DNA from 2 places in the Lysobacter fragariae genome. Region 2 is predicted to be linked to the other one. Evidence: predicted binding sites of a transcription regulator. Region 2 holds the regulator's gene; the other holds the start of a gene.
What was found. Region 2 encodes sigma-54, which starts transcription at its own class of promoters, with help from an activator protein. Its sites were predicted from a motif close to TGGCACGNGCNTTGC; they were not measured.
Positions count from the first base shown of each region.

Region 1: the regulator sigma-54 is predicted to act here: its motif matches at 4,974-4,988, upstream of glnA (type I glutamate--ammonia ligase).

Region 1 is NZ_BAAGXP010000011.1:77,001-85,717, forward strand. It holds gene ACYVD7_RS11260 (M15 family metallopeptidase) at 1-201, opposite strand, end outside; gene ACYVD7_RS11265 (ammonium transporter) at 339-1,742, opposite strand; gene ACYVD7_RS11270 (P-II family nitrogen regulator) at 1,836-2,174, opposite strand; gene ACYVD7_RS11275 (TorF family putative porin) at 2,262-3,026, opposite strand; gene glnA (type I glutamate--ammonia ligase) at 3,509-4,918, opposite strand; gene ACYVD7_RS11285 (undecaprenyl-diphosphate phosphatase) at 5,203-6,027, shown strand; gene ACYVD7_RS11290 (META domain-containing protein) at 6,107-6,589, shown strand; gene ACYVD7_RS11295 (YbhB/YbcL family Raf kinase inhibitor-like protein) at 6,743-7,354, opposite strand; gene ACYVD7_RS11300 (tetratricopeptide repeat protein) at 7,475-8,717, opposite strand, start outside.
Region 2 is NZ_BAAGXP010000001.1:112,831-121,547, reverse strand. It holds gene ACYVD7_RS00595 (HPr family phosphocarrier protein) at 1-58, opposite strand, end outside; gene ACYVD7_RS00590 (PTS sugar transporter subunit IIA) at 79-471, opposite strand; gene rapZ (RNase adapter RapZ) at 637-1,482, opposite strand; gene hprK (HPr(Ser) kinase/phosphatase) at 1,550-2,500, opposite strand; gene hpf (ribosome hibernation-promoting factor, HPF/YfiA family) at 2,613-2,939, opposite strand; gene ACYVD7_RS00570 (RNA polymerase factor sigma-54) at 3,357-4,784, opposite strand; gene lptB (LPS export ABC transporter ATP-binding protein) at 4,903-5,622, opposite strand; gene lptA (lipopolysaccharide transport periplasmic protein LptA) at 5,622-6,209, opposite strand; gene lptC (LPS export ABC transporter periplasmic protein LptC) at 6,193-6,753, opposite strand; gene ACYVD7_RS00550 (KdsC family phosphatase) at 6,750-7,328, opposite strand; gene ACYVD7_RS00545 (KpsF/GutQ family sugar-phosphate isomerase) at 7,418-8,419, opposite strand; gene ACYVD7_RS00540 (BolA family protein) at 8,536-8,717, shown strand, end outside.

The sequences.
Region 1 (8,717 bases), on a different contig from region 2:
TTCGATCTGGTCGTGGCGACACACGAGCTGCTTCGCGGCCAGAACCCGGCGCGCCTTTGACCATCCGGGCGGCACCGGCACCCGACCGTTGTTGAGGAAACCGGCTATCGCGTCGAGGGTGGCCCGGTCGACGGTGCCGGAAAGGGGACCCCGATAGAAGTCGAAGCCCTGCAAGCGGCGCTGCAGCTCGCGATCGTCCATGACGTCCCGCTCCTTCGTGTTGGCCTAATCCATCCAACGCGCCGGATCGGGCAGCCCGGTCGCCTGCAACCGGACTGCCCGACGAACGGTGCCCGGCGACCGGCCCGACCGGGCCGGCCACGCGGACGCCGCGCCGCTCAGTTCTCGTACGCGGTTTCGCCATGCGAGGAGATGTCGAGGCCTTCGCGCTCGGATTCCTCGTTGACGCGCAGGCCGACGGTGTACTTCACGATCAGGAAGGCCACCAGCGCGACGCTGCCCGACAACGCCACCGTCACCAGCACGCCCTGCGCCTGGATCCACAGCTGCGCCGCGATGTCGTAATCCGGCAGCGCGGTTTCGGTGACGTAATCCCAGATGCCGGCGCCGCCGAGTTTCGGCGAAGCGAACACGCCGGTCAGCAGCGCGCCAAGAATGCCGCCGAGGCCGTGCACACCGAACACATCCAGTGCGTCGTCCGCGCCGAGCAATCGCTTCAACCCGCTCACGCCCCACAGGCACACCACGCCGGCGAGCGCACCGATGACCAACGCACCGCACAGACCGACGAAGCCGGCGGCTGGCGTGATCGCGACCAGGCCCGCGACCGCCCCCGAGGCCGCACCGAGCATCGACGGCTTACCCTTGCCGATCCATTCCACCGTGGTCCAGCCCAGCACCGCGGCGGCGGTCGCGAGGAACGTGTTGACGAAGGCCTGCGCGGCCACCGCATTGGCTTCCAGCGCGGAGCCGGCGTTGAAGCCGAACCAGCCGAACCACAGGATCGAGGCACCCACCATCGTCTGCGTCAGGTTGTGCGGCTTGATCGCCTCGCGGCCGTAGCCCACGCGCTTGCCGATGACGTAGGCGCCGACCAGGCCGGCGACAGCCGCGTTGATGTGCACCACGGTACCGCCGGCGAAATCCAGCGCGCCCTTGGCGAACAGATAACCCGATTGCGCCAGCACGCCCGGCACCGCGTCATTGCTGGTGAACGCATCCGGGCCCGGGAAGAACCACACCATGTGCGCCATCGGCGCATAGGCGAAGGTGAACCACAGCACGGTGAACACCAGCACGCCGGCGAACTTCACCCGTTCCGCGAACGCACCGACGATCAGTGCGCAGGTGATGCACGCGAACGCGCCCTGGAACACGAAGAACACCAGTTCCGGGATGTAGACGCCCTTGGTGAACGTCGCCGCCATCGCGCTGGCGGTGAGCCCGTTCGCGAACAACCGGTCCCAGCCGCCGATGAACGCGTTGCCGCCGGTGAACGCCAGCGAATAGCCGTACAGCACCCACAACACCGCCACCAGCGAGAACACCAGCAGGCACTGCATCAGCACCGACAGCACGTTCTTGCCGCGCACCAGGCCGCCATAGAACAGCGCCAGTCCCGGCAAGGTCATGAAGATGACCAGCGCCGAGCACACCAGCAACCAGGCGATGTCGCCCTTGTTCGCCACCGGTGCGGGCGCGGCTTCCTGCGCGAATGCGGCCAGCGGCGCTAATCCTGCCGCGACCCCGGCCGCGATGCCCAGCGCGCATCGGCGCAGCATCGTCCTGATGCGCGTCGTCGTGTTGTTATCCATCATTTTCCCGCGTTCGCGGGGTTCGATCGTCATCGTATGCATGTCGAATCTCGCTTGGGGTCAGAGGGCGTCGTCATCGAGCTCGCCGGTGCGGATGCGCACCGTGCGTTCGAGTGCCTGTACGAAGATCTTGCCGTCGCCGACCTTGCCGGTCCGCGCGGCGTTGGCGACCGCCTCCAGCGCCGCTTCCAGCGCGGCTTCCGTGACCGCGCATTCCACCTTGAGCTTGGGCAGGAAATCGACGACGTACTCGGCGCCGCGGTACAGCTCGGTATGTCCCTTCTGTCGACCGAAGCCCTTGACCTCGGTGACAGTGATGCCCGATACGCCGACGTCGGTGAGTGCTTCGCGCACCTCGTCGAGCTTGAACGGACGGATGATCGCGGTGATCAGTTTCATCGATCGGCTCCCATGGTTTTGCTGTTGCGTGGTTTTGCTGTGCGTGATTGCGTGAACGCGTGATTGGAGCGTGTGCAGGGAAACCGCTCAGAACGTTTTCGTGATCGTCAGCAGCACCGTCTCGCCGGCCAGCTTGTTGCCGTAGGCGTTGGTGTAGAACGGCTGGTCGGCGTCGGTGTCGGAGTACGCCAGCGCCGCGGAGAAACCGTTGTCGAAGCCCTTGGTCACGCCCACCTTCCATTCGGCGTATTCGGCGACGTCGTTGTTCTCGACCCACTGCTTTCCGCCATGGACGTTGAGCGTCCAGGTGGGCACGAATTCCCAGTTGGCGTTGAGGTCCAGGTAGCCGCTGCCGTCGGAGGCGGCGTAGCCGAACAGGTCGGTGACGGCGTAGGAGTACTTCGCACCCAGCGTGGTGTGGGCGAACGGGCCCGCGGTGACGCCGACGTAGAGCTCGGCGGTGTCGGCGCTGTTGAAGCCGGAGGGGAAATCGCCGGGATACGCGTAGTAGATCGCGCCGACGTCGAAGGCAACCTTGTCACTGAACTTGCCGCGATAGCCGCCGTAGACATCGAGCTCAAGACTGCTCGACACCGGAATGCCGGCGGCGGTGAGATCGGACAGCCAGCTGATGTTGCTGCCCCAGGTGCCGACGTACAGGCCGCTGTCGGCCGCGTATTCCAGGCCCGCCTGCAACGCGGGTTCCTGGTTGGTTTGCGAGACGCCACGGAAGACGTAATCGCTGGCGAGCGTCACCGAACCGGACGTGCCAGCGTTCGCCTCACTCGTGGCAACGAGGAAGAGCAGGGTCACGGCGATGGTCGTCGTCAGCGCTTTGGCGGCGCGGGTCATGACGACGGGCACTGCAGGCACGACAGTGGAAGCGGATGCTGCGGCTACGGTGGAACGGGCAACTGCGTAGTAACGATGCGACATGACTCAAGGCCTCTCATGGTTGGTGGCCCCTCCCCGGTCAATGGCTTCGTGGTGCGTGTTGCGTGCTTCCCTTCGGTAGCGCTCCGGATACCTGGCCTACGCAGTCCAGGCGCGCGACTGCCCGTGCGCCCTCGCGGGCGCCACAGTCGTTCCTGGTTACTGCGGGAGTGTTGCGACGTCGTGTTGCAGGTGTCGCTTCGCCCGTGCGCGGTGCGCCGGGACGGGGCCTTCAGCCGCCTTGTCGTGCTGTTGTTGTTGGAGACGTCAACAACAAGGCAATTCGCGCCGGTGGCGCTCGTGCTGCGGGCCCGGAACACGCCCCATGGCGCGGGCCACGGGGCGTTTGCTGCGCGCTCCCGCGACGCATGCGCGGGGAGCGTGTTGACGACTGCAGGCGGTTAGATCGTGTAGTACAGCTGGTATTCCAGCGGGTGGGTCGCGGCGCGGAACGCGGTGACTTCCTTCATCTTCAGCGCGATGTAGCCATCGATGAAGTCGTCGGTGAACACGCCACCGGCCTTGAGGAAGTCGCGGTCCTTGTCCAGCGCTTCCAGCGCCTGGTCCAGCGAGTGGCACACGGTCGGGATGCCCTTCTCTTCTTCCGGCGGCAGGTCGTACAGGTCCTTGTCGCTCGGTGCGCCCGGGTCGATCTGGTTCTTGATGCCGTCCAGGCCGGCCATCATCAGCGCGGCGAAGATCAGGTAGCCGGTGTTCATCGGATCGGGGAAGCGGATCTCGATGCGGCGCGCCTTCGGGTTGGCGACGTACGGAATGCGGCACGACGCCGAACGGTTGCTCGCCGAGTAGGCCAGCATCACCGGCGCTTCGTAACCCGGCACCAGGCGCTTGTAGCTGTTGGTGGTCGAGTTGGCGAACGCATTGATCGCGCGGGCGTGCTTGAAGATGCCGCCGATGTACCACAGCGCCATCTGCGACAGGCCGCCGTAGCCGTCGCCGGAGAACAGGTTGACGCCGCCCTTGGCGAGCGACTGGTGCACGTGCATGCCGCTGCCGTTGTCGCCGACGATGGGCTTGGGCATGAACGTCGCGGTCTTGCCGTTGCGGTGGGCGACGTTCTTGATGATGTACTTCATCGTCAGCAGGTCGTCGGCCTTCTTGGTCAGCGAGCTGAACTTGGTGCCGATCTCGCACTGGCCGGCATTGGCGACTTCGTGGTGGTGCACTTCGACTTCGATGCCGACCTGTTCCAGCGTCTTGCACATCTCGGCGCGGATGTCGTGCAGCGAGTCCAGCGGGGCGACCGGGAAGTAACCGCCCTTCACCATCGGACGGTAGCCGGTGTTGCGGCCGTCGTAGTCGCGACCGGAGTTCCAATGCGCTTCTTCGGAATCGACGTGGAAGAAGGTGTGGCCCATTTCATTGGCGAAACGGACGCTGTCGAAGATGAAGAATTCCGGTTCCGGACCGAAGAACGCCTGGTCGGCGATGCCGGTGGACTTCAGGTAGGCCTCGGCGCGCTTGGCGACGCCGCGCGGATCGCGCGAGTAGGCCTGCATGGTCGCCGGGTCGAGGATGTCGCAGGTCAGCACCAGGGTCGGATCGGCGGTGAACGGATCCAGGAACGCGGTCGACGGGTCGGGCAGCAGCACCATGTCGGACTCGTTGATGCCCTTCCAGCCGGAGATCGACGAACCGTCGAACATCTTGCCGTCTTCGAACAGCCCCGGCTCGATGATCGACTTGGGGAAGGTCACGTGGTGCTGCACGCCGCGCATGTCGGCGAAGCGCAGGTCGACGAATTCGACCTTGTGGTCCTTGATGAGTTTTTCGATGTTCTCGATCGACATGGCGGCTCCGGGAGGTGTGGATGGCGAAGGTTTGAAGCGGGACGAAGTCTGTTACGCAAGCGGCGTGCCAACGTTTTTGCGCCCCTAACCAATTGATTCAATTGGAGTAGAGTGGCTTGGCAATCGCAAACTGCACCATTTTGCGTCGCACGCAACCGTGGCGCACCTGAATGGTGCATCTGGTCGCGATTGCGGCCGGCCGCTACCCTTGCCGCTTGCGTCAGGTCCGGCGGTGCAGCTTGCGCCGGTTCCCGTGACACCGACATCCCTCCTGAGCCCGCTTCATGACCGACCCCGCTCTCGTCGACCTGCTTGCCGCCCTGCTGCTGGGCATCATCGAAGGCATCACCGAGTTCCTGCCGATCTCCAGCACTGGGCACCTGCTGATCGCCGAGCGCTGGCTCGGGCAGCGCAGCGACCTGTTCAACGTCGCCATCCAGGCCGGCGCGATCCTCGCGGTGGTGGTGGTCTACCGGCAGCGGCTGTGGCAGCTGGCAACGGGCTTTTTCAGCGATCACGCGAGCCGCGACTACGCCGGCAAGCTCGCGGTCGCGTTTGGCGTCACCGCGGTGCTGGGCGTGATCGTGAAGAAGCTCGGCTTCCAGCTGCCCGACACGGTCGACCCGGTGGCTTGGGCGCTGATCGTCGGCGCGGTGTGGATGGTCGGCGCCGAACACTTCGCCGCCAAGCGCGCGGCCGTGTTGGGCGAACGCGAGGCGATCACGTGGACGGTCGCCCTGCTGGTCGGTCTGGCGCAGGTGGTTGCGGGCGTGTTCCCGGGGACGTCGCGCTCGGCCGCGACGATCTTCGTCGCCCTCCTCGCCGGCACCACCAGCCGCGCGGCGGCGACGGAATTCGCGTTCCTGGTCGGCATCCCGACGATGTTCGCCGCCACCGCGTACGAACTGCTGGAAATGGCGGGCGACCCGCAGGCCGCGCCGGAGGACTGGGCGGTGCTGGGCGTGGCGTTCGTCGCGTCGGCGCTGACTGCGTTCGTCGCGGTGAAATGGCTGCTGCACTACATCCGCAGCCATCGGTTCACCGCCTTCGCGGTGTATCGCGTCGCGGTGGGCGTGGCGCTGCTGTTGCTGGTGCCCAACGGCGGCTGACGGTTCCGCGTCGCCGTGCCTTCATCGCCGCGGCGCGCGCTTGCGGCTATCGTCGCGACAAAACCACGGAGCCATGACGATGCTGATGCCCCGACTGACTGCCGCCTTCGCCACTGCGCTGCTGGTGGCGTGCACCACCGCATCCGGCAGCGGCGAAGCCACGCCCGGCGGCGACGCGACTGGCGCGCCGACGCACGCGGCGCGTCCCACGCTGGAAGGGCAGGCCTGGTCGCTGGTGCGCGCCAGCGATCGCAACGGCCAGGGCATCGCAGCGCTGCAACCGTTACCGGCGCGGCCGTTGCGGGTGGAATTCGCCGGCGGCCGCATCGCCATCGGTGGCGGCTGCAACCGCATCAGCGGTGGCTACGCGCAGCAAGGCGACTCGCTGCAGGTTTCGGCGCTGATGCAGACGAAGATGGCGTGCATGGATTCGCGGCTTATGAAACTGGACGACGCCATCTCGCAGCGCCTGCAGGGCGCGCTGCGCATGACCGGCGATGGCGCGTCGCTGCAGCTGCTGACCGCAGACGGCGAACGACTGGAATTCGCGGCGGCGCCGTAGCGTCACGCGACCGCGGTGCACGCGCCGCGTGGCGCATCATCGTTTCCCTGACGCTGGCATCAGCGAAGAATCGCTCGCCTGGCTCAGCTGCAGGCGGATGAAATGGCCGGGCGCGGCCTGTCTGGAGTGCGCCGAAGGTTCAGCGTTGCCTGCTCAACCCACCACCGCGGGATTGAGCGAATAGGTCCCGTGGATCGTCGCCTCGCCAAGCACGTGGCCGTGCATCGCACGCAGCGCGTCGGCGGCGGTGAAGCGCGCGGGCACGGCGAGCGTGGCGACGTCGAGCGCGAACAGGCGGAAGAAGTAACGGTGCAGGCGCAAGTCGTGCGGCGGCGGGAACGGGCCGTCGTAACCAAGCCAGTCGCCACCCATGTCGGCGTCGCCGGCGAACCAGCCGGTGTAGTCGTTCAGTCCCTGGCGACTACCGGCCGGTCCGGCGGGCTGCGCCTTGCCATGCGGCACGACGCCATCGCTGCAGCTGCCCGCCGCAATCTCGCGCACGTCGGCGGGAATGTCGACCATGGCCCAGTGGGTGAAATCGGTGCGCGGCTGATCGGCGGGAATCTGCGCGCCGCTGGCATCGGTGGGCACGTCCGGATCGATGCACAGCAAGGCGAAGGAACGCGTGCCGGCGGGCACGTCATCCCACGCCAGGTGCGGATTGCGGTTGGCGGCAAAACCGAAGCCGTCGCCGCTGGGCTGGCCGGCGGCGAATTGCGCGGGAATACGCTGGCGGTGTTCGAAGCTGTCGCTGCGGATCTTCATGCTCGTCCCCGGCTCCCTGCGTGATCAGGCCCTGGCGGACGCCACGCGGCATGCGTGTGGCGTCCGGATTTTCGTGCACCGCGACCGCGGCGACCCGTTGCGAAGCGGGTCGGCGCGACCTCAGTTTTCCGGATAGCCCAGGCGCACCGCCACCGGCGTGAGCAGCGCGAAGGCTTCCGCCAGCGGCTGCGCGAACGTGCGCCAGTGGCCTGCACCGAAGCGCTGCGTGCCGAATGCGTTGGCCGGCGCCGGCGGCAGCTCCAGGCCCAGGGTCGTGTTCACCATCTGCGCCAATGCCTGCGGATTGCGCTCGATGTCGTCCAGCGGGATCAGCGCGTTCTGCAGTTGCTTGCCTTCGTACAGGTCGGCGATCTGTCCCAGCATCTGCGCCATCCAGGTCGCGCCGGCGAGCGGCGATTCCAGTGCGAACGGCGTCGCCGCGCCCCAGGCCAGCCAGTCGAGCAGCATGTCGCGCGGGTCGCGCAGGCCGACCATCAGCAGCGCCTCGGGCAGGTGCGGACGCAGCGCCTGCAGCAGGGCGTTATCCCACCACAGCAGCCAGTCGAAGACCGGACCGCCGGTGTTGCCGCGTGCCGGCAGTGCCGCGCGCCACTGGCTGACCATGAAGCCGCCGTCGAGCGTGCCGTCGCGCAGTTCCTGCGCGGTGCCGTAGCGCTGCAACGGATCGCGCGGCGGTTGGGCGCTGGTGCGATCGACGAACAGCGGCGCACCGCCGGCGGACAGGGTGGCGGCGATGGCTTCCACGCGCGAACCCGGCGGACCCCACAGCAGCAGCACGCCCGGGGTGCCTTCGGGGACGTCGGCCAGCGGCGGCAATTCGACATCGGTCGGCGGCACGCTCAACGGCGGCAGCGGCAGGCGCTCGGCGACGACTTCGGCCTGTAGCTCCACCCAGGTGGCGACCGCGGCGACTGGATCGCCAGCCAGGTCCTGGCAGCGGCCCAGCAGCTGGCGGGTGGCGCGGCGCAACGAGATGTCGTTGGTCTTGGCCAGCATGCCTTCGACATGGACGACGGCTTCCTTGGGGTCGCGGCGCAGCAGGATGTCGACGATGCGCAGCTCGGCCGAGCTGCGGCCCGGATCCAGCGCGGCCACCTGGTAGGCGATCGCGTCGGCCAGTTCGGTTTCGCCCTTCTGGTCGTGGATGGTGGCGCGGGCTTCAAGCGCGGGGATGTGGTCGGGCATCGCCTTCAACCAGCGCTCCACCACGTCGGTCGCGCCATCGCCGGCGAAGGGTTCGAACAGCAGGCGCGCGCGCCACAGCGCGTTGCTGGTCGGGCGCTGGGCGAGCGCCGATTCCAGCGCCGTGCGCGCACCGTCGATGTCGTTGCCGTAGCGCCAG
Region 2 (8,717 bases):
CGGTGGCGCGCGCATGCAGGCCCAGGCGGTTGGTGACGGTGAGGTCGCGTTCGATCATCGTCGTTCTTCCGGTAGTCCTCAGGCTTCGTCCACGATCACGCCATTGCGCGCGCCCGCCGCCGCGACGGCAGGCAGCTCGTCCAGGTCCTGCTCGGGGTAGTTCATCACCCGCAGCAGCATCGGCAGGCTGAGCGCGGACACCCGATGCACCGGCGTGCCCAGCCGCGCGACTTTCGCCGCAAGGTTGCTGGGCGTGGCGCCGTACAGGTCGGTGAGCACCAGCACGCCCTCGCCACGGTCGACCTTGCGCAGCGCGGCACTGGCCTGCGGCAACAGGGCATCGGGGTCGCCGTCGAAGGGAACTTCCAGCACCGCGGTCGGCAGGGGCAGGTTGCGCAGCAGCCGCGTCGCCACGGCCAGCAGGGCCGTGCCGATGCCTTCGTGGGTGATGAGCAGGACGCCGACAGTCATGCCTTGCAACTTAACAGAGCCGGGTTACGGTCAGGAAGCAGGGGCGGGCATGTGCGATCGGGTTGTGCGATCGACGGCGCGATACGCGCCTCGCTGGCGGCTTCAGCCGCCAGCGTTCCGGCGGCAGTTCAAGCGTTCGCGAAGCGCGGTGCGGCTGGCCGCCTCTCAGTCCAGCTCGCGATGATGCACCGCGACTTCGTCCCAGCCTTGTTGCCGCGCGTGCTGCGCCAGGCGCTCGGCGAGGTACACCGAGCGATGCCGTCCGCCGGTGCAACCGAAGGCGACCGTCACGTAGCTGCGGGTGTCCGAACGCAGCCGTGGCAGCCAGGTGTCGAGGAACTGGCTGATCTGCTCCACGTACTGGGCGACTTCGGGCTGGGCGTCCAGGAATTCACGCACGCCGGCGTCGCGGCCGGAAAGCGGGCGAAGTTCCGGGTTCCAGTGCGGATTGGGCAGCACGCGTGCGTCGAGCACGAAGTCCGCATCCGCCGGCACGCCCTTGCGGTACGCGAACGATTCGAACAGCAGCGTCGGCGCCGAATCCAGGCCCGCGGCGAAATCGGTGATGACCTGCCGGCGCAGCTGGTGCACGTTCATCGCGCTGGTGTCGATGACGACGTCGGCGATCTGGCGCAGCGATTTCAACGCCTGGCGTTCCAGCGCGATCGCATCGGCCAGCACCAGTCCCAGGTGGCTGAGCGGATGGCGGCGGCGCGTGTCGGCGTAACGACGCAGCAGGACTTCCTCGCTGCTCTCGAAGTACAGGAGCTTGGGATCCAGGCCCAGCGCGCCCACCGCCGACAGCCATTGCGGCAGGTTTGACAGGTCGCTGCGGCCGCGCACATCGATGCCGACGGCCAGGCGCTCGGGAGGACTGTCGCCATCGGCCACGCTCTGCACGAACCCGGGCAGCAGTTGCGCCGGCAGGTTGTCGACGCAGTAGTAGCCGAGGTCTTCGAAGGTGTTCAGCGCCACCGACTTGCCCGAACCGGACATGCCGCTGACGATCACGAGGATGGGAGTGTCCGGATGGTTCACGTGACGATCGTCCGTTGGTCGCGCGGTGCGGGTTGGCGTGCTATTCGGCGCGTTCGAGAAAATGGCTGTGCCGCGCCATGAATGCCGCCGCCGGGTCCACGCCCTTCGCGCGCAGGATGTGCGTGCGCGCCGCGGCTTCGGTCAGCACCGCGAGGTTGCGGCCGGGCATGACGGGCAGGGTGATCATCGGTACGTCCAGGTCCAGCACGCGGCGCGAACCCAGGTCGCCGGTCAACCGCTCCATGCCGGCCGGCTGTGGTTCCAGCGCCGGCTTGGTCAGGTGCACGATCAGCCGCAGGTACTTGTTCTTCTTCACCGACGTGTCGCCGAACATCTGGCGCACGTTCAGTACGCCCAGTCCGCGCACTTCCAGCAGGTCCTGCAGCAGGTCCGGGCAGGCGCCATCGAGCACGTCGGGCGCGATCTGGGTGAACTCCGGCGCATCGTCGGCGACCAGGCGATGGCCGCGCGTGACCAGTTCCAGCGCCAGTTCGCTCTTGCCGGCGCCGGACTCGCCGGTGATCAGCACGCCGATCGAATAGATCTCCATGAACACGCCGTGCAGCGTGATCCGCGGCGCCAGCTTGCGCGCGAGGTGGTACTGGAGGTGGTTCAGCAGTTCATGGCCGCGGCGCGGCGAGCTCCACAACGGCGTTTCGCTTTCCTCGGCGAGGCGGCGCAGGTCGTCGGGGCAGGACTGGCCCTTGCTGATCACCAGCGCCAGCGGGCGGTAGTCGATCAGCTTGACGATGGTGTCCCAGCGCTGGCGCGGATCCAGCGCGTCCAGCCACGCCAGTTCCTCGGTGCCCAGGATCTGCACCTTGTTGGGATAGATGATGTTGAGGTAGCCCGCCAGCGACGGTCGCCGGGCCACGGTGTCGACGGCTTCCAGGATGCGCCGGGTGCCGACCTTCTCGCCCGCGAGCCAGCGCAGGTCGAGCTTTTCGCGTTGTTGTTCGAACAGTTGTGCCGCGCTGATGCTCAGGTTCATGCCGCCGCCCCGCCTGCCCCGTGTCGTGACCGGATTGCCAAGGATACCGGTGACGGGAAACGGGCGCTGCGGAGCGGCGTTGGTGCTGGCATGGTTTGCGAGGGCGGTGCCCTCAGCCGACTTCGCCGCTACGGGCGAGGCTCTCGCCGCGATGGTGGTCGACGATCTTTTCCTTGTGCTTCATCAGCAGGCGGTCGAGCTTGTCGGCGAGCAGGTCGATCGCTGCGTACATGTCGATGGCGGCGGCGTCTGCGTGGAGGACGCGGCCGGAGATGGTGATGGTCGCCTCGGCCTTGTGATCGGGTTTGTCCAGGCTCAGCTGGGTGCGCACATCGAAGGGCTGGTCGAAATGGCGCTTGAGTCGCGCCAGCTTGCTTTCGACGTAATCGCGCAGCGCGCCCGTAACTTCGATCTGCTGGCCGTGGGTTTCGATGCGCATCGTTGACCTCCTGACATCACTGGTTACGGGTGACCCCATTCAACGCCTATTTTTTGTGGGTGGCAATGCGCGGATGGGCGACTGAATGGACGATACGCAAAATTGCGTTTCCGGCCAGCAAGGCGGTGAAAAAGTCGCCATTTCCGCGCAACGGCCAGCCTGCACGGATCGGCGGTCGGACCGTGGCCGGCGGAAGTCGATCCCGTTGCGTTGCAGGCGGCGGAGGCGATGGATCGCAACCGTTGGCGGGGCGGTGCCGTTCGTCGGGTGGCGCAGGCCTGCAATATGACAGCGTAGGGCGGGTCTTGACCCGCCTGCTCCCGTTTTCGCGGGCGTAACGGACTGCGCGCGATGGGCAAACACGGCGGCGCGGCGGGACGCGTCACAGCGTGTCTTGATGGCGGGTCGAGACCCGCCCTATATCCGCATGCGGTCCTGTGAGGACGGAATGCTCATCGCCTCGCGGTACTTTGCGACGGTGCGGCGGGCGACGGGGACGCCGGTGGCCTTGAGGGACTCGGCCAGGCGCGCGTCGGAGAGCGGTTTGCGTGGATTTTCGGCGTCGATCAGCTGGCGGATCATTGCCTGGATGGCGGTGCTGGAGGCTTCGCCGCCGGCGCCGGTATCGATCCCCGACGCGAAGAACGAGCGCAACGGCACGGTGCCCCGCGGTGTACGCGCGTACTTGCGCGAAACGGCGCGCGAGACAGTGGATTCGTGCAGGCCGATTTCCGCGGCGACTTCGCGCAGGGTCAGCGGGCGCAGCGCGCTGTCGCCGAACTCCAGGAACGCCGCCTGCTGGTGCAACAGGCAACGCATCACCTTGAGCAGGGTCTCGCCGCGGGCTTCCAGGCTCTTGAGCAGCCAGCGCGCCTCCTGCAGGTGCCCGCGCAGGTAGTTGGCATCGGAGGTGCTGGCATGGCGGATCATGCCTTCGTAGCCGCGATGGATGCTGATGCGCGGACGCATGCTGTCGGCCAGCGCCACGCGCCAGAGGCCGTGCTGGCGCCAGATCACCACGTCCGGCGCGACGTAGGTGTCATTGGTGATCGCGCCCACCTGCAGGCCGGGTTTGGGGTCGAGCGAACGCAGTAGCTGCACGGCGACTTCGACCTCACAGGCATCGAGCTTCATCTCCGCCGCAAGGCCCGCCGCACCCACGCGTGGCAGGCGCTCCAGCGGTCCGTTCGCCAGCGTGTGCGCCAGGGCCTTGCCGGGGGTGTCGTCGGGCAGCGTCGCCAGTTGCAGGCGCAGGCATTCGCCCAGCGTGCGCGCACCGGTGCCGACCGGATCAAAGCGCTGCACCTGGTGGAGCACGGTCAGGATCTCGTCGACGCCGGCGGTGACCTGCGGGCCGAGCGTGTCGGCGATGCTTTCCAGCGATTCGCGCAGGTAACCGTCGTCTTCGATGGCCTCGATCAGGGTGACGCCGATGATGCGATCGCGCGGCGACAACGGGCTGAGGTGCAGCTGCCACAGGAGGTGGTCGTGCAGGGTCTCGTCTTCGGCGACCTGGTCGGCGCCGGGGACGTCCTCGTCCATGTCGGCAGGGCCGGTGCGTTCGTACCAGGCTTCGCCATCGCCAGGGCCCCAGTCAGCCTCGGTCTCGCCGGGGGGCAGGGTCTCGAACGACGGTTCGGCCACCGGTTCACCCGTAGCGGGCGTGTCTTGGCCATCGCCGGCGCCGCCGGTTTCGGTCCAGTCCAGCAACGGATTGCTCTCGACCGCTTCAGCGATCTCGGTTTCGAGTTCGGCCGCGGACAGCTGCAGCAGGCGTATGGCCTGACGCAACTGCGGCGTCATCACCAGCTGCTGTCCTAGCGAGGCCTGGAGGCGGGGCTTCATGAGTGTTTCGAACGTGGTCCGGGGGTACCGACGGCCGGTAGGGCACGGCCATCATGCACCGCGTTGCACGGTGCGTCGATGCTGGATTTTTTGCCCCGGACAGGTTCCGGGACCGATGTCACAGGCGGAATGTGTCGCCCAGGTAGACGCGACGCACATCCGGGTTGGCCAGCAGTGCGTCGGGTGCGCCCTGTGCCAGCACGGCACCTTCGTTGAGGATGTAGGCGCGGTCGCAGATGCCCAGCGTCTCGCGCACGTTGTGGTCGGTGATGAGCACACCGATGCCGCGGTTCTTGAGATGGCGCACGATGCGCTGGATCTCGCCGACGGAAATCGGGTCGACGCCGGCGAAGGGTTCGTCCAGCAGCATCAGGCGCGGCTTGGCGGCCAGCGCGCGGGCGATTTCGACGCGGCGGCGTTCACCGCCGGACAGGCTCGCGCCGATCTGGTCGGCGACGTGGCTGATCTGGAGTTCTTCCATCAGGCTGGCCAGTTCGCGTTCGGCCTGCGCGCGACTGAGGTCGCTGCGCAGCTCGAGCACCAACCGGATGTTGTCGGCGACGCTGAGCTTGCGGAACACCGAAGGTTCCTGCGGCAGGTAACCCACGCCGTACTTGGCGCGGGCGTACATCGGCTCGGCGGTGATGTCCTTGCCATCGAGGACGATCTGGCCATGATCGGCCGGCACCAGACCGACGATCATGTAGAAGCACGTCGTCTTGCCGGCACCGTTGGGGCCGAGCAATCCGACGACTTCACCGGCGTCGAGCGTCAATGCGAAGTCGCGGACCACTTCGCGCGAGCGGTAGGCCTTGCGCAGGCCCTTGGCGACCAGCATCAGTTCGCTCCCGGCTTTTTGGTCGGCGTGGGTTTGGCAGGAGCAGGCTTTGTAGCGGCAGGCTTCGCAGGTGCGGCCGCCTTGTTGCGCGGGTTGATCAGGATCTTGACGCGACCACCGTCGCCACCACCGCTGACCTGGCCAGTCTTCATGTTGTAGGTGAAGCGTTCGCCCGACGAAGAACCGCGCGGCTGCACGATGTTGACCGCGCCGGTGAAGATCACGATCTCGTTGACGAGGTCGTAGTCGACGCGGCTCGCGGTGGCGCTCATCGGCGTGCCGTCGTCGAGCAGCTGCTTGAGCTTGACCGGGCTGCCGGTCAGAACGGCGCGGACCGGGTCGCCACCGCGGGTGCTGACGGTGGCGCTGGCCGATTCGATATGCAGCGAACCCTGGTCGATCGTCACGCCCTGCGACAGCACGGTCGGCTGGCGGTCGTCGAGCGTGCCGTCGGTGGCGCCGGCGTCGATGGCCATCTGCTGGCCACGGTCCGAGGACCGGGCCCACGCGCCTGCACAGGCCAGCAGGGACACGGCGGCGATGACGGCAGCAGTGCTGGCGACAGTGCGCTTAGCGGTTCGGGACATAGACGTGGTGGACCTCGGAATTGAACGAGTATTTCTTCGTGGCCAGGCTGAGCTTGAGGCCGCGGCCGCTCAGTATAGAGCCGGGTCGGGTGATCACGACCTTGGTCGGGGAGGCCGCGCGCTTGGCTTCGGGGAAAACATTCAGCTCCTGCGTCTCCAGCGTGGTGGGCACGCCGGCGCCTTCGCTGACGCCCTTGACGTTGCCGCGCAGGCGCACTTCATCGCCTCCCTCGCTGACCCAGGCCGACTTGGAGCGGACCTGCCAGGCATCGCTGTTGTCGGCGCCGGGCGGAATCAGGAACAGCGGCGTCGCAACATCGATTGTCTTCTTCGACGGATCGCGGGCCAGGTGCGGTGCGCGCAGGGTGAAAGATTCCTTGCCCTGCGGATTGAGCGAGACCAGCTCGAAATCCACCAGTACGTAATCCGATCGCGCGGACGTGGTCGTGGCGACGGCTTCCTTGCGGTTCTCCTTCCACACCGACCAGGCGCTGATGACCGCGCCGACCATCAGCAGGATCGTGACCAGTCCACGCCAGCTCATGCCTTGCCCTCGATGCGTTCGCCTTCCACTGCGGTGATCTGCGCGAGCAGTGCCTCGGCGTGGCCCTGCGCTGCCAGCAGCAGATCGCAGAATTCGCGCGCCGCGCCGTGCCCCGCGTGCGCGGCCGTGCGCCACTGCACGCGCTCGCGTACCCACGGGTGCGCGCTAGTAGGGGCGACCGACAGGCCGACCTGCAGCATCACGCGCAGGTCGGGCAGGTCGTCGCCCATGAAGGCGACTTCGTCCAGGCCGATGCCCAGCCGCGTCGCGATCGCGTGCACGCAGGCGAGCTTGTCCTTGACGCCGACATGCGCTTCCAGCCCGAGTTCGCCCGCGCGCTGCTCGGCGATCGCGCTGGCGCGCGCGGTGACGAAGGCGACATGGATGCCCGACTTGCGCAGCAGCACCAGGCCCTGGCCGTCATGCACGTGGAACGCCTTGATCTCCCCGCCATTGCTGTCGAAGTACAGCCGGCCGTCGGTCAGCGTGCCGTCGACATCGAAGCACGCCAGCTTGATGCGGCGGGCGCGTTCGCGGATGTCGGCGGGGTAGTCGTTGAGGTGGCTGTAGGGCATGTGGGTCTTGTTTGTAGCGACGAGCTGTTCGGCACGTCGCATCGGTTGGGAACGCGTGCCGGGCGAGCCCAGCGCTACAGGGTGTGTCGTTAGACCACTCTTGCCCGCAACAGGTCATGAATGTTCAGTGCGCCGACCACGCGGTGCTCGTTGTCGACGACCAGCAATCCGCCGATCTTGTGCGCTTCCATCAGTTGCGCCGCCTCCACCGCCAGGGCGTCTGCACCGATCGTCTTGGGCGTGCGCGTCATTACTTCGACGATGCGGGTGGCGCGCAGGTCGAAGCGGTCGTCGTCCAGCGTGCGGCGTAGGTCGCCGTCGGTGTACAGGCCCAGCAGCTTGCCGTCGCCGTCGACGATCGCGGTCATTCCCAGCCGCTTGCGGCTCATCTCGACCAGCGCTTCGCTGACCGTGGCGTCCGCGCCCACGCGGGGAACGTCGTCGCCGGCGTGCATGACGTCGGCGATGTGCAGCAGCAGGCGCCGGCCGAGCGCACCGGCCGGGTGCGAACGGGCGAAGTCGTCGGCGGTGAAGCCGCGCGCGTCCAGCAGTGCCACCGCCAGCGCATCGCCCATCGCCAGCGAGGCGGTGGTGCTGGAGGTCGGGGCCAGCGCCAGCGGGCAGGCTTCGGCGGGCACGCTGACGTCGAGGTGGACGTCGGCCTCGCGCGCCATCGAGGAGCCGGGCCGGCCGGTCATCGTGATCAGCTTGTTGCCCTGGCGCTTGAGCACGGGCAGCAGCAGCAGGATCTCGTCGCTTTCGCCCGAGTAGGACAGGGCCAGGACGACGTCGGCGTCGGTGATCATGCCCAGGTCGCCGTGGGCGGCTTCGCCGGGGTGGACGTAGAAGGCCGGGGTGCCGGTCGAGGCCAGCGTCGCGGCGATCTTGCGCGCGATGTGGCCGGACTTGCCCATCCCGGTGCAGACCACGCGGCCGCGGGCCTCCAGCATCAGCCGGCAGGCAGCGGAGAACTCGCCGTCCAGGCGCGCGGCCACGGCGGCCAGGGCCTGGGCCTCGATGGCGAACACGCGGCGGCCGCTGTCGGCCAGGGCGGTGGCGTCGAAAGGGTGGGGCTGGGGCGAAGTCGCCATTTCGGAGGTTGCCATTTAAGGCCGGGGGCCTTTCCGTTAGGCTAATCCATTCATTTTATGCGCAAAGTGCCGTGCGATGCCCGCACGGTGCCGTCGCACCTCCGGAACAGACCGACTTGAACGCCGACACCATCCGCCAACTGATCGAACAGGGCCTTCCGGGCGCTCGCGCGGACGTGCGCGGGGACGACGGCGTGCATTTCGAAGCCACCGTCGTGGCCGAAGCCTTCCGCGGCAAGCTGCCGCTGGCCCGCCACCGGCTGGTGTACGCCACGCTGGGCGACCGCATGGGCGGCGA